DNA from 4 places in the Bradyrhizobium sp. HKCCYLRH2047 genome. Region 1 is predicted to be linked to each of the others. Evidence: predicted binding sites of a transcription regulator. Region 1 holds the regulator's gene; each other region holds the start of a gene.
What was found. The regulator LexA, encoded in region 1, represses DNA repair genes until DNA is damaged. The targets are predictions, from matches to a motif close to TGTTCNNNNTGTGTTCNG.
Positions count from the first base shown of each region.

Region 1 (3,788 bases):
GGTGACGCGCTGGGTGGCGGCGCTGCCCGGCGCGGTCGGGCGCATCCCGGCCTTCGGCATCGGCCCGCTGATCCTCGCCAGCCTCGGCGTCATCGTGATCGGCCTGCTGCGCACACCGCTGCGCTGGTCGGGCGCCGTCGGGCTCGTGGTGGCCACCGCGTGGGCCGCCACGACGCCGCTGCCCGACGTGCTGATCGCCGGTGACGGGCGCGCGGTGGCGGTGCGAAGCCGTGACGGGCGCCTGCATGTGATGCGCACGGGGAAGGACGTGTTCGCCACCAAGGAGTGGCTCGCGGCCGACGCCGATGCCCGGCTGCCGGCGGATCCGTCGCTCGCCGATGGCGTCTCCTGCGACGAGGCGGGCTGCGTGGTCGCGATGGCCGACGGCCGCTTCGCCGCCCTGACCCTGCGCGCCGAGGCGCTCGCCGATGATTGCACCCGTGCCGCGCTGATCGTCACCGCGCGCGCCGCGCCGTCATCCTGCGCGGCGGCCGTGATCGATCGCGAACGGCTGCGGCAGCAGGGCGCCTTGATGCTGGTGCAGCGGGGCAAGGGCTTCACCGTGACGCCGGCGCGCGCCGGCGGCACCGACCGCCCATGGTGGCCGGCGCCCGCCGAGGCCGGCGCGTTCGACACGACGCTGACGCCGCGTGCGCCGGCCGCGCCGCTTCAGGACGCGACGCCGCCGGAGACGGAGCAGGGCGAGCAGGATTGAGCGCCGGGCAGCTCGAACGTGCCGAGATGATACTCGGTGTCACCAGGTCCATCGAACAGCGAGGGGCCTTCGACCAGCGTGAACGCGGTGCCCGGATAGCGTTGCCAGATGGCGATGTCATCAGCCGTGACCGTCAGCCAGCCGAACGCAAGCATATAGCGGCCGGGCTCGGTGATCCGTCCGGCCTTGTTCCAATCGATCTTGTTGACCACGGCGGCAAGCTCCCCCGGCACACAATGCCGGCCGAGGGATGTCTTTCCTATCCGATGCGATGCCGGGGCGTGAGATTCGCCCGAGAGGACTTTGCGCTTGCAGAACCCAAGTTGACCAAGTCTCCCACCTTCGAAAGCGCGCTCATGACCGACAGAAATGCCGACGCGCAGGCCCTCAGGTGATGCTGATGCGGCGAATCGGTGTGGCCTGCGACGTCGGCACGTCCTCGCCGATGTCCGGGCGACGCTCTGCCGGCTGCTTGCTGACCGGCAATTGCAGCACGGTGACGCGCTGGCCCTCGCAGAGCTGGGTCACCAGCACGTGGCGGCCGTCGGCGAACTCGATCGCGTCGTGATGGCGATCGGGAATGTGCGTCTCGATGCTGTTGAACTTCGCGACGCGCTCGCGGATCGTCCGGGTCCAGAGCCAGCGGCTGTCGTAGCGGACGTCCTCGGCGAAGGCCAACTCGGTGCCGGGCAGCATGCAGACTGCGACGGTCGGCTCGCTCTCCAACGCGAAGCCGCGGGTGGCGGTGCCACGGAAGGTCATCGAGATCAACGTCTCGCCGACCTTGGCGGGACGGGACGCAACCGCATGGAGGCTGTAGTCACACATCGGATCGCTCCTCGTTGAGAGATAGCCGACCCACGCTCCCCCCGGACAGGCGCAGGCCTCTATCAGAGTGGACATCGATGGTGATGTTAGCGCGCGCTTCGCGGCAATTCTGCGCTGATCTGCATCGCGTGTGCCCGCGGCCGATCACAAGCGTTTGAGCATGCCGCGCTGCACATCATGAAGTGCATTCGCGTGTGGCGTATTTTGCTGGCTGCTTCCAGCTTGGCTGGCTTCTCGCTCGGCGGCGACAGCGCGTGCGCCCGCCGCCGAGCGACCGATCCCATTCGCGATCAGTACTTGCGGTACAGCCCGACCAGCTTGCCTTGGATCTTCACCCGGTTCGGCGGCAGGATGCGCACCTCGTAGGCGGTGTTGGCCGGCTCGAGCGCGATCGATGCGCCGCGACGGCGGAAGCGCTTCAAGGTCGCTTCCTCATCGTCGATCAGCGCCACCACGATGTCGCCGGTGTCGGCGGTCTCGTTGCGCTGGATCAGCGCCATGTCACCGTCGAGGATGCCGGCATCGACCATAGAGTCGCCGCGCACCTCGAGCGCATAGTGATCGCCGTTGCCGAGCATGTCCGCAGGCACGCTGATGGTGTGGCTGCGCGTCTGCAGCGCCTCGATCGGGGTACCGGCGGCGATGCGGCCCATCACCGGCACCGCGACAGGGCGCTCGCCATCGTCTAGCGCGGGAGTGCTGGTGCGCACCTTGCCGAGATTGCCTTCGATCACCGACGGCGTGAAGCCGCGACGGTTGCCCGCGGCCTGCGACAGCTCGGGCAGCTTGATCACCTCGATCGCGCGGGCGCGATTCGGCAGCCGGCGGATGAAGCCGCGCTCCTCGAGCGCCGTAATCAGGCGATGAATGCCGGACTTCGAACGCAGATCGAGCGCATCCTTCATCTCGTCGAAGGACGGCGGCACGCCGGCTTCCTTGAGCCGCTCGTTGATGAACCGCAGAAGTTCGTACTGTTTGCGCGTCAGCATTTCGACCTGGTCCCCGGTTTGTTGTTGTCCGAGTCCAGGAGCTGCGCCTTGAGCACAAGCCGGCTGAGAGCGCCCTGGAGTCGGACCGTCATCGCGTCGCCCGCAACATACTAAAAACAAATCATGAACGGACACTATATGTTCGATGTGTGTTCCGCAATCCTAAAAATATGATGAACGGACCGGGCTTTACCGGGGAAGCGGCTCAGTTCGGCAGGCGCAGGATCTCGCACGGGCTGCCGGCAGGCGCCTTCGGCGCAAACGCCGGCCGGATCACCAGCGCCTGCGACAGCGCGAGATTGCCGAGCAGCGACGAATCCTGCTGCGTCACCGGTGTTGCGACCAGGGTGCCGTCGGCGCGCTCCTTGAGCTGCGCCCGCAGATAGTCCTCGCGCGAATCGTTCGCCCCCAACTCGCGGCCGAGCAGGGCGGTCTCGCGCGGCATCACGGCCTCGTCGCGGCCGAGCAGGCGCCGAATCAGCGGCACCATGAACAGGATGGCGCAGACATAGGACGACACCGGATTGCCGGGCAGTCCGATCACCCTGATGTCGCCGAGCCGTCCGTGCATCATCGGCTTGCCCGGCCGCATCGCGATCTTCCAGAACGCCATTTCGACGCCCTCGGCCTCCAGCGCCTGCTTGACCAGGTCGTGATCGCCGACCGAGGCGCCGCCGGTCGTGATCAGGACGTCGGCCTCTGCCGCGCGGGCGCGCCGGATTCCAGCGACCGTCGCCGCCATCGTATCCGCGGCGATGCCGAGATCGATCGGCGTCGCGCCCTCGCTGCGCACCAGCGCCCGCAGCGCGTAGCCGTTGGAATAGACGATCTGCCCCGGGCCGGGCGTCGAGCCCGGCATCACCAGCTCGTCGCCGGTGGCGAGCAGCGCCACCTTCGGCCGCCGCCGCACCGGCAGCGCCGGATGATTCATGCTGGCCGCCAGGGATAGGTCGCGGTCGCTGAGCCGGCGCCCGGCCTTCAGCAGCACCATGCCCTGGTGGAAGTCGACGCCGGCCGGCCGGATGTGCCGGCCTGTGATCGCGGCCTCGGTGATCACGACATGGCCGTCCTCGGCGATCGTGTCCTCCTGGATCACCACCGCGTCGGCGCCTGCGGGGACAACGCCGCCGGTGAAGATCCGCGCCGCCTCGCCGGGCCCGACCACGCGATCGAACGGCCGTCCCGCCGCGACCTCGCCGATCACCTTCAGCCGCGCCTTGGCCTTGGCTGCGTCGGCCGCGCGCACCGCATAGCCA
Region 1 is NZ_JBNPUM010000006.1:146,320-150,107, forward strand. Features, by position in the region: gene ACQR1D_RS16380 (ComEC/Rec2 family competence protein) at 1-715, shown strand, start outside; gene ACQR1D_RS16385 (hypothetical protein) at 670-927, opposite strand; gene ACQR1D_RS16390 (hypothetical protein) at 1,103-1,543, opposite strand; gene lexA (transcriptional repressor LexA) at 1,834-2,532, opposite strand; gene ACQR1D_RS16400 (molybdopterin molybdotransferase MoeA) at 2,738-3,788, opposite strand, start outside.

Region 2 (3,788 bases), on a different contig from region 1:
CAAACCGTTCTCCGGCTGCTCGAGTTCGCGGTCATACAGACCGTCGCGGTAGAGCCAGAAGCGCAGGCCGTGCTCGTCCTCGACGCGGAAATAGTCACGCGTGAGGCCCTGCCCGTCCGGCCGCCACCATTCCATCGCGATGCGCTCCGGGCCTTCGGCGCGCACGACGGCATGCGCCGCGCGGCGCCAGACGAAGCGCGCGGGCGGGCCGTCCGGTACGCCGGCGATCACCTGGATCGCCTCGGGGCGCGCGAACAGCCGCAGAGGTCGCAACGGCGGCTCGCCGTCGCTTCGCTCGGGCCAAGCGGCCGTGCTGGTGGCCGCCAGATGGTGCTGCGCTGGCAGCGGCAGCGCTACGCGCTCCGGAATATGCGTATCCACCGGCAGATGCACGACCACACGCTTGCCGCCGATGCGCGCGGCGATGCGGTCGATCAGGGCCGAGAGCTCATCATTGTCATGAACATGCGCATCGAGATCGCGCTGCTGCTGCACCACGATCTCGCTGCGGCTGGCCGACAGCCGCATCATGTCGAAGCCGAAGCCGGGATCGAGCGGATCATTCAGCGCCTCGAGCCGTTCGCGAAACAGCCGGTCGATGACGACGGCCTCGGTGACCGGCTGGCCGGTGTCGACCGCGATGACGCGCACCAGCCCATCGGTGCGGAAGAAGCAGGCCTCCAGCCGCCGCGCGCCCTTGCCCTGCTGCGCCATCGCCGCCACCAGCATCGCGGCCAGGCTGGAGAGGCTGGCCGCGATCACGGTGTCGGTCGCGACCGGCTCGGCGAAGCGCTTGTCGACGATGTAGTCCGGCGGGACTTTGCGCGGGCTGATCGGCGCATCGGCCTCGCCCAGCGCCTGCGCCAGCACACGGGTGAAAGCGGCGCCGAACCGCGCGGTGATCTCGTTGCGGCCGCGCGCGGCGACGTCGCCGATCGTCTTCAAGCCGGCGCGGCGCAGGCCGAGCGTGATCGCCTCGCTGCCGCCCAGCGCGGCCACCGGCAGCGGCGCCACCGCAGTCGCCTCCTCGCCATCAGGCACGATGCGGCCGTGCACCTGCCGGTTCAGCGTCCGCGCGCAGACGGCGTTGGAGGCGATCGCCGCCGACACAATGAGGCCGTGCGCGGTCAGCGCGTCGCAGACCGACCGCATCAGTCTGGCTTCGCCGCCGAACAGATGCACGCAGCCGGTGATGTCGAGCAAAAGCCCATGCGGGGGATCGAGCGCCACCAGCGGCGTGAAGCGGTCGCACCAGTCGGCGATGCCCTCCAGCATCTTTGCATCAGCCGCCAAATCCGCCTCGTGCACGACGAGATCGGGACAGACCGCGCGGGCATTGGCCAAGGGCTGGCCGAGGCTGACGCCGTGACGCGCCGCCGCCTCGTCCAACGAATGGATCAGCAGCACATTGGCATCCTTGAGGACGACGGCCTGCGGAAGGCCATCATGCGGATCGGCGGCGCGGCTGCGCTTGATGCGATCGATGGGCAGGCGCGGCAGCCACAGGCTGAGGATCCGCCGCCGGTTCATTGAAACGGCATGCATCGGGGGTCCACTCCATGATCCATCGTCCGGTCTGGCCGTGACGGTTGCGAATGAGCTCGGCATCGAGGCGCGGTGCGCCCCACGCCATCCACGGCGCCGAGGGCAGCGACGGCGCGGTGCGGACGATCCAGCGCGTCTCGGCGGTCGAGGGCTCGGGCGTGGCCGCGATGCGCAGCATGAGCGCCGTCACCCCGGACTCCTGCGCCGCCAGGGTCAGCTTGCGGCTGGCGACGAGATCGAGCTTTTGCGTCTCGCCCCACACCTCCAGCATCACACCGCCCAGCGCATCGCAGACGAGCGCGTCGGCGGCGGTGCGCAGGGCGTGATCGAGATCGGGCGCGCGCACGATCACGAGTCGGCACGGATCGAGGCCGAGCTCGGCGAGCCCGCTCATCGACAGCGCGCCCATCTCGCGCTCGGCGAAATCCTGCCGGATCCAGATCAGCGGCCGGCGCGCGGCGACACGCGCGGCAAGCCCGCACAGAAAACCGGTCGCGGCCGCCGCCTGGCGGCAGGTCTCGGCGAACACCTCATGCAGCGCGCCGGTGGCGAGCCCACCCTGCAGCACCGCATCGGCCGCGTCATGGCCGAGCGCGACCCGGCGCAAATCATGTGCGCCATCTCCCGCCTCGAGACGGGCAATGCGGCCGCGCAGACGCGCGAGCGTATCCATGCGTGCGCCGGTCATCCGTCGCCGCTCCTCTTCAATCCATCGTGCGGGCGCTGCCGTTCTCAAGTGAAGCAGGCAGTTGAACCCGCGACGACCCTCTTTGTTCATGATACGTTCTAATATAAAGCTAACGCCTTCGAGAGAGTCAATCGGGATTGCCCCGGATACGATTCAACGAATGGAATCAAAGGGATTCAAAGGTATGGAGCTGCTCCGCAAGCTGGAGATCCTGGCCGATGCCGCCAAGTACGACGCGTCCTGCGCCTCCAGCGGTACTGAGATGCGGGATTCCCGCGACGGCAAGGGTCTCGGCTCGACCGCGCCCGGCATGGGCATCTGCCATTCCTATGCGCCGGACGGACGCTGCATCTCGCTGCTCAAGGTTCTGCTGACCAATGCCTGCAACTACGACTGCCTGTATTGCATCAACCGCGCCTCCTCCAACGTGCCGCGCGCCCGCTTCACGGTCGACGAGGTGGTGAAGCTCACCATCGACTTCTATCGCCGCAACTACATCGAGGGGCTATTCCTGTCGTCGGGCATCATCCGCAGCCCGGACTACACGATGGAGCAGGTCGTGAGCGTCGCGCGCAAGCTGCGCGAGGAGCATCGCTTCCGCGGCTACATCCATCTGAAGACGATTCCCGAAGCCGACGAGGCGCTGATCGCGGAAGCCGGCCGCTACGCCGACCGGCTCAGCATCAACATCGAGACGCCGCTGGAAGAGAGCCTGACGCAGCTCGCGCCGGAGAAGGACCAGCGCGCGATCCGCCGCACCATGGGCCGTCTCAGGCTGAAGCTCGACGAGACGGCGGAAGCCAAGAAGACGGTGCGCCGGGCGAAGCCGCCGCGCTTTGCGCCGGCCGGCCAGAGCACGCAGATGATCGTCGGCGCCGACGCGGCCAACGACCGCGTCATCCTGTCGACCTCGGCCAATCTCTACGGCGCCTACAAGCTCAAGCGGGTGTATTACTCCGCCTTCAGCCCGATCCCCGATGCCAGCCGCGCGCTGCCGCTGCAGGCCCCGCCTCTGGTGCGCGAGCACCGGCTGTACCAGGCCGACTGGCTGATGCGGTTCTACGGCTTCGACGCCGACGAGATCGTCGAGGAGAACGAGGGCATGCTGCCGCTCGACATCGACCCCAAGCTTGCCTGGGCGCTGCGCCATCGCGACCGCTTCCCGCTCGACATCAACACCGCAAGCCACGAGGAGCTGCTGCGCGTACCCGGCTTCGGCACCCGCACCGTGCAGCGCATCCTCGCGACCCGGCGCACCACCACGATCCGCCTTGCGGATCTCGCCCGGCTCAACGTCGTCCGGAACAAGGCGCTGCCGTTCATCGTTCTCTCCGACCACCGGCCGTCTCCGTCTTTGCTCGACGGTGCCAGCCTCAGAGCCCTGCTGCGGCCGAAACCGCAGCAGCTGGGATTTGGATTTTGACGGAAGCCGTCATCGCGAGCGCAGCGACGCGATCCAGGGGCGACACGACGACTCTGGATTGCTTCGTCGCTTCGCTCCTCGCAATGACGTGAGGAGACAAATGCACGTCGTAACCCTCGACAGCGACACCGA
Region 2 is NZ_JBNPUM010000015.1:4,371-8,158, forward strand. Features, by position in the region: gene ACQR1D_RS27740 (Y-family DNA polymerase) at 1-1,545, opposite strand, end outside; gene ACQR1D_RS27745 (ImuA family protein) at 1,445-2,233, opposite strand; gene ACQR1D_RS27750 (putative DNA modification/repair radical SAM protein) at 2,418-3,656, shown strand; gene ACQR1D_RS27755 (UdgX family uracil-DNA binding protein) at 3,757-3,788, shown strand, end outside.
Region 2: the regulator LexA is predicted to act here: its motif matches at 2,317-2,334, upstream of ACQR1D_RS27745 (ImuA family protein).

Region 3 (3,788 bases), on a different contig from region 1:
GCGCGCCCTGCACCGACGGCAAGGTCGCCTGCAGCTGCCAGCCGCAGAACGGCGCGCCGTCATATTCGATGGTGAGCTTGTAGCGGGGCATCGCCTCGATCGCGTTTGGCCGTCATTGCCGGGCTTGACCCGGCAATCCATCCATGGACGAAGCTTGTTCGCGAGATGGATGCGCGGGTCAAGCCCGCGCATGACGAGCTGAATTGGTCAGCCGAAGCGCCGGCCCGGCGCGACGGGCGTGCCGCGCAGGAAATCCGCGGCTTTCATCGGGCCCTTGCCGGCGCGCTGCAGCTCGGTCACGCGGATGGCGCCGTCGGCGCAGGCGATGGTGAGCTGCTCGTCGAGCACGGCGCCCGGCTCGCCCCGGCCGTCGGCGAGCGCGCAGCGCAGGATCTTCAAACGCGCCGCCTCGCCATCGAGCATGACCTCGCTCCAGGCGCCGGGGAACGGCGACAGGCCGTGGATGTGACGCAGCACCGTATGCGCCGGCTTCGTCCAGTCGATCCGCGCCTCGGCCTTCTCGATCTTGGCCGCATAGGTCACGCCGCCCTCGGCCTGCTTCGTCAACGTCAGCCCGCCGCGCTCCAGCGCGGCCATCGCCCGCACCATCAGGTCGGCGCCGATGCGCGACAGGCGATCGTGCAGGTCGGACGCCGTCATCGCGTCAGTGATGGGCAGACGCTCGGCCATCGCGACGTCGCCGGTGTCGAGACCGACATCCATCTTCATGACCATCACGCCGCTTTCGGCGTCCCCTGCCATGATGGCACGGTTGATCGGCGCGGCGCCGCGCCAGCGCGGCAGCAGCGAGGCGTGGAGGTTGTAGCAGCCGAGTTTTGGTGCATCGAGAATCGCCTGCGGCAGGATCATGCCATAGGCGACGACGACGGCGGCGTCGGCCTGGTGGGCGCAGAACGCAGCCAGCGCGTCCTCGGTCTTCAGCGTCTTCGGCGTGAGCACGGGAATGCCGAGCCGCCGCGCCTCGGTCTCGATCGGAGTCGGGACCAAGGCCAAGCCACGGCGGCCACCGGGCTTCGGCGCGCGCGTGTAGACGGCCACGATCTCGTGGCCGTGGCCGGCGAGCTCGAGCAGGGTCGGCACGGCGAAATCCGGCGTGCCCATGAAGATCAGGCGAAGCGGCATCTGGTGCGCCCCTCAAGGCTTCATCCTGCCGTCATTGGCCGGGCTCGTCCCGGCCATCCACGTCGCAATGCCAACGCGAGAGGCAAGACGTGGATGCCCGGGTCAAGCCCGGGCATGACGGGGGAGAGAGTTGATCGTTACTCGCCGGCGCGCTTGGCGGCCTTGGTGAACTTCTTCATCACGCGGTCGCGCTTGAGCTTCGACAGATAGTCGATGAACAGCACGCCGTTGAGATGGTCGATCTCGTGCTGGATGCAGGTGGCGTAGAGCCCCTCCGCATCCTCCTCGCGGACCAGCCCGTCGAGATCGGTGAAGCGCACGCGCACACGCGCCGGCCGCTCGACCTCCTCGTAATATTCGGGGATCGACAGGCAGCCTTCCTCGTAGACCGACAGCTCGTCCGACTTGGCAACGATCTCCGGATTGATGAAGACGCGCGGCTCGCGCTTGCCTTCCCCGTTCGCGTCGGGCTTGGCCAGATCCATGGTGATGACGCGCAGCGGCTGCGCGACCTGAATCGCTGCGAGCCCGATGCCTGGCGCGTCGTACATGGTCTGAAACATGTCGTCGACCAGCTGCCGGATCTCCGGCGTGACCTTCTCGACCGGCTTGGACACCAGCCGCAACTGCCGGTCCGGCAGGATGATGATTTCTCTTAGGGACATGGCGCGCGATTTAAGCCGCGGAACCGGCGCGGTCAATGTGATGGCTCGCAGTTAAGACTTCGCTAACCATGAATTTCAATGTCTCGCTAACCATGATTCTTTACCCGGCCTTAACCATAAATGTTCTCTCTTCGTTCGCGAACTCTTGCGAATCGGATAGACGGGGGTGATGACCGCCAGCCAGTCCCTCAATCCTGTCGTCGTCATGATCGGCGATCTGCCGGTGCGCGCCAGCGACGCGCTGATCGGGTTTGGCGTGCTGGTTCTGCTCCTGCTGCTGATGATCGTCGCGGCCGTGGTGCGCTCCGGCCGGCGCGGCGCCGAGCTCGCGGCCCAGCAGGCGATGCGCGCCGATGAGATCGAACAGCGGTTCGGCGAGATGATCCGGGTGCAGAGCGAGGCCTCCGGCCGGGTCGACGCGATGGCGCAGCTGCTTGCCGGGCGGCAGGTGGACCTGGCGCGCAGCGTCAACGAGCGGCTCGACGCCGTCACCCATCGCGTCGGCCAATCGATGGAGCAGACCACGCGCCACACCATGGATTCCTTGCGCGTGCTGCACGAGCGGCTCGGCATCATCGACAACGCGCATCGCGATCTCAGCGAGCTCACGACACAGGTCACGACCTTGCGCGACGTGCTCGCCAACAAGCAGTCGCGCGGCGCATTCGGCCAGGCGCGCATGGAGGCGATCGTCCAGGACGGGCTGCCGAAGGGCAGCTACGCCTTCCAGTACACGCTCGTCAGCGGCAAGCGGCCGGACTGCGTCGTGTTCCTGCCCGACACCAGGCCGCTGTGCATCGACGCGAAGTTTCCGCTGGAAGCCGTGACCGCGTTGCATGATGCCGAAACCGAAGAGGAGAAGCGCGCCGCCGCGCAGCGGCTGCGCACCGACGTGCTGCGCCACGTCAACGACATCGCCGAGAAGTACCTCGTGGTCGGCGAGACGCAGGACACGGCGCTGATGTTCGTGCCGTCGGAATCGGTCTACGCCGAGATCCATGACGGCTTCGACGATGTCATCCAGAGAGCCTATCGCGCCCGTGTCGTGCTGGTGTCGCCGTCGCTGCTGATGCTCGCGATCCAGGTCATGCAGCAGATCATGAAGGACGCGCGCATCCGCGACGCCGCCGACCAGATCCGCAACGAGGTCATCCATCTCGGCGACGACCTCGGCCGCCTGCGCGAGCGCGTGCTCAAGCTGCAGAAGCATTTTGGCGATGTCGGCGAGGACATCCGCCAGATCCTCATCTCCGCCGACAAGATCGAAAAGCGCGCCGCGCGGATCGAGGAGCTCGATTTCAGCAAGCCGGATGCGCCGGCGGACTCTCCGCGCATTGCGCCGGGCGCGGGCGCGACGCCGGACCTGTTTCCGCTGGCGGGGCGGATGCAGGCGGGGGAATGACCGCGGCGTCGCGAAAGCTGTCCAGATCTGCTACCACCCACCGATGACCGCACCTGACGCCGCCTCCGACATCAGAGCAACCGCTGCAAAGCCTGAGGCCAAGCCCGCCCCCACCTGGCGCGAGAGCATGGCCGTCTACCTGCAGCCGCGCGTGCTCGTGGTGCTGTTCCTCGGCTTCTCCTCAGGTCTGCCGCTGGCGCTGTCCGGCTCGACGCTTCAGATCTGGATGCGCGAGCTCGGCGTCGATCTCGGGACCATCGGGCTGTTCGCGCTGGTCGGCACGCCCTACACGCTGAAATTCCTTTGGGCGCCGCTGGTCGACGCGCTGCACGTGCCGCTGCTGACGCGCGCCTTCGGGCGGCGGCGCGGCTGGCTGGTGTTCGCGCAATTGCTGCTGATCGCGGCCATCCTGCTGCTGGCCGTGACTGACCCGGCGCATGCGCCGTTCATGGTCGCGCTGGCCGCGCTGCTGGTCGCCGCGATGTCGGCGACCCAGGACATCGTGGTCGATGCCTTCCGCGTCGAGAGCCTTCCGGAGAGCGAGCAAGCCGCGGGCATGGCGGCGTATGTCGCCGCCT
Region 3 is NZ_JBNPUM010000013.1:59,102-62,889, forward strand. Features, by position in the region: gene truA (tRNA pseudouridine(38-40) synthase TruA) at 1-91, opposite strand, end outside; gene fmt (methionyl-tRNA formyltransferase) at 208-1,143, opposite strand; gene def (peptide deformylase) at 1,281-1,808, opposite strand; gene ACQR1D_RS26550 (DNA recombination protein RmuC) at 1,978-3,210, shown strand; gene ACQR1D_RS26555 (AmpG family muropeptide MFS transporter) at 3,254-3,788, shown strand, end outside.
Region 3: the regulator LexA is predicted to act here: its motif matches at 1,930-1,947, upstream of ACQR1D_RS26550 (DNA recombination protein RmuC).

Region 4 (3,788 bases), on a different contig from region 1:
ATGGCCCAGGTCGAGATGCTCACGCGCGAGCGCCACGCCGGCAATGGTCCGGCCGGCGGGTTGTCTGGCCAAGGCGTCGAAGACTGGCGCATCGAGGTGTCGCAACACGATCTTCGTCGCGATCTCGGCGTAATCGCGCAGATAATCCAAGAGCCAGATCAGCACCAACTGATCGTTCGGACGGGTCCCCATCCACAGTTCGACGCTATCGCAACGGTCGACAAGTTCGAGAAAACTCTGACTCCGCCCGCCGACCGCCATGAAGTCGACGCGCGAGGCGAAATCCAACCAATGCCCCCGCTTCCGTCGCACGGTGCGCTGGACGAGATAAGCCGATAATTCGGCATCGGATGGCAGCGGTCCCCACACGAAACGATGGAGAATTGGCACCACCAGGTCGGCAAAGCCGCCCCTCCGAAGCGCTCCGGCGCTGGGATCATCGGCCGCTAAAATCAAACGTGTCATGCTGTTGGCTCCGGCACGACCTGATTGGCTCAAGGCGCTATCAACACGTTCGCAATCGGCTCCCGGCGCCCAGGACCGGCGCCGGAAACGTCGGTGCCGCCGCGCGGATCCGGTCCGCTCGCACGTTTTCGATTATTCGCACTGAAGATCGTATCCGGCGCTCAGAAACCCGGGCTCACTGCATTGGTCATGCAGCAACGCAGATTTCGGCAGAACACCACACTTCTGCAAACGGGCGCCGGAACGTCGGCAACACGACGTCCACGGCACCCGCCGCCGTCGTACCTCTACTCCTCCGCCGGCTCCTCGCCGTCGGCGTCGCGCTCGGCGTTGCCGGCCAGGATCTGCTCGGCGATCAGGCCGGAGTTCTGGCGGATCGCGGCTTCGATCTTGGCGGTCATGTCCGGATTGGTCTTGAGGAACGATTTCGAATTCTCACGTCCCTGCCCGAGACGCTGGCTATCGTAGGAGAACCAGGCGCCGGACTTCTCAACGATGCCGGCCTTGACGCCGAGATCGAGGATTTCGCCCATCTTGGAGACGCCCTCGCCATACATGATGTCGAACTCGACCTGCTTGAACGGCGGCGCCAGCTTGTTCTTCACCACCTTCACACGGGTGGAATTGCCGATCACCTCGTCGCGCTCCTTGATCGCGCCGATGCGGCGGATGTCGAGGCGGACCGAGGCATAGAACTTCAGCGCATTGCCGCCGGTGGTGGTCTCCGGCGAGCCGTACATCACACCGATCTTCATGCGGATCTGGTTGATGAAGATCACCATCGTGTTGGACTTGTTGATCGAGGCCGTCAGCTTGCGCAGAGCCTGGCTCATCAGGCGGGCCTGCAGGCCCGGCAGCGACTCGCCCATCTCGCCTTCGAGCTCGGCCTTCGGCACCAGCGCCGCCACCGAGTCGACCACCAGCACGTCGACCGCACCGGAACGCACCAGGGTGTCGCAGATCTCCAGCGCCTGCTCACCCGTATCCGGCTGTGAGATCAGGAGCTCATCGATGTTGACGCCCAGCTTGCGCGCATAGACCGGATCGAGCGCATGCTCGGCATCGATGAAGGCACAGATGCCGCCCTTCTTCTGCGCTTCCGCCACCGTGTGCAGCGCCAGCGTGGTCTTGCCCGAGGATTCCGGACCGTAGATCTCGACGATGCGCCCTTTCGGCAGCCCACCGATCCCCAACGCGATGTCGAGCCCGAGCGAGCCGGTCGACACCGTCTCGACATCCATCGAGCGGTCGTTCTTGCCCAGCTTCATCACCGAGCCCTTGCCGAACTGACGTTCGATCTGGGACAGCGCAGCAGAGAGCGCCTTACTCTTATCCATTGAGGAACCTTCGACGATACGCAGGGCGGTGGCGGACATTGGCGCTCCTTATGGCGGGGATTCGCGAGATGGACAAACGGTTAACGAGGTCGGCCAGCAATCTTGAGGTGAATGTACTCCATCCGTTCTTTGTTCGCAATATGTTCTTCTCGACAATCACGCCTCTTCTCTTCGCAAACCCCTGACAACCGCGGGGACACGCCTGCCGCTCGAGGGGCCGGCGCCCAGTGCACCGAGCACCGCCGAGGAAGCGCTGCCCGACGAGCGCGCCCGGAAGCGAAGTCGGACGCCGATGACGGCGACCGCGAGAGGATCCTGGCTCGGCTGAAGGCGGAGGCCATGCGCGCGAGCGGCGCAGCCGCCGACCGGCGATCATGCGAATTACGACCGGCCTGTCCGAGCGCTCCAACCTCGCCTCTCGCGCCAGTGACAGACGCCACTTCAATTATAAGTTGTTATTGTGGTCTCGACCGTGCCCTATCATCCTGCTGGTCCTTCTCTGTGAGCCCCCTACCGCTTCCAATTTTCGGGACCAGCATGACCGGATCCAACAAGGAACAGACCCTCACGCTGTGGCGCCCGGTCGGCCCAAAGGAGTTCGCCTTGATCGCAGCCTCGGGCATGCGGGCGTTTCCGCCGCGCCTTTCGGAGCAGCCGATCTTCTACCCGGTGCTGACCGAGGCCTATGCCGTGAAGATCGCGAGGGACTGGAACGTACCGGCGAGCGGCTGCGGCCATGTGCTGCGCTTCGCGATCCTGCGACGCTTCATCGACGCGTACGAAGTGCATGAGGCCGGCGGCCGAGAGCATCTCGAGTACTGGATTCCCAGCGAAGACCTCGCCGACTTCAATGCCGCGATCGTCGGGCCGATCGAGCTCGTCAAGACTTTTCCTTGAAACTACCAAACTCCTACACGCGTGCGTAGATCGCACGGTCCGTGGTTCTCCTGAGAAGAACGAAGTTCCCTCGCCTCTTCTGCTTTTGTTCGGCTCATCGTGCGTGCAGACGCACGATTTCGATGCAGATGTGCAGCCGCCCTGCAAGCAGAGTCCGGCCACGAAGTTCCGCACCAAGCGGCATCCGAGCAGCTCGACGACCGCCATATGACGAGCGACAGATGAAACGACGAACCTCGAACGCCCCTGTGTCGGACCATGCCCGAGGATGGGCTAGCGCGCCATTCGCGCAGCTCCTGATGCCGGCCTGAGGAATGGCCCGGACAAGACCCGCGTGATCCGCATCACGCGGCACGCCGGCGCTCACGACATCTTCAAGCCACAAACCATTGTCATAAACTTTGGGTTGCGTTATAGGATCGTGGTTGTCGTACGTCTGAGCAAATTTTTGATCAGCCCCGGATTTGTTTGTTCGTTGCGATGATGGCTGACCCGTATTGTCCGTGATGTATTGTCAGTGATGCGGCGTCGACCGATCCCTTGCAGCCTGCCAGCTCCAACATTTGCAGGCTCCGTCACCCGTAGGCGCACGGCCCTGAAACCATCCGCGCCGAAAGAAAGCCCCGGACGACGTCCGGGGCTTTCGACGTTGATAGCTCCGCTCGGGATGCATCTCCCTCCGTCATTGTCGTGATGTCGGGGAACGGATTGCGGGCGCTGCGCTTCATATCGGCGATGACAAGAGATGACGTGACGTGTCCGTCCTGCAGGGCCGGCCTTCAAAGGATCGAGCTTCACTCGCAGCAAGGCGCCGCGGGAGAGAGGCGTTGTCCGGCCTGCGACGAACTCCTGGAAATGGTCGACGGCGCGACGCAGATTGCCTACCGACTGACAGTCGTGCCGGAACGGATCTTCGACCGCAGCCAAGTGCGTCCCGCGGCGGTTGATCGAGATTGCAACCTTGATCTGACGCAAGGCACGCCGACAGGTTTCGTACTAATTTAATTGTGTCATTGCCGAACTGCCCTTGCTGGGAAGCTACGACGTTGACGCCGAGCCTCGGACCGCGGCGGTCCGAGGCTCATTCGT
Region 4 is NZ_JBNPUM010000003.1:546,578-550,365, reverse strand. Features, by position in the region: gene ACQR1D_RS09820 (DUF1835 domain-containing protein) at 1-465, opposite strand, end outside; gene recA (recombinase RecA) at 753-1,841, opposite strand; gene ACQR1D_RS09810 (hypothetical protein) at 2,406-2,699, shown strand.
Region 4: the regulator LexA is predicted to act here: its motif matches at 1,933-1,950, upstream of recA (recombinase RecA).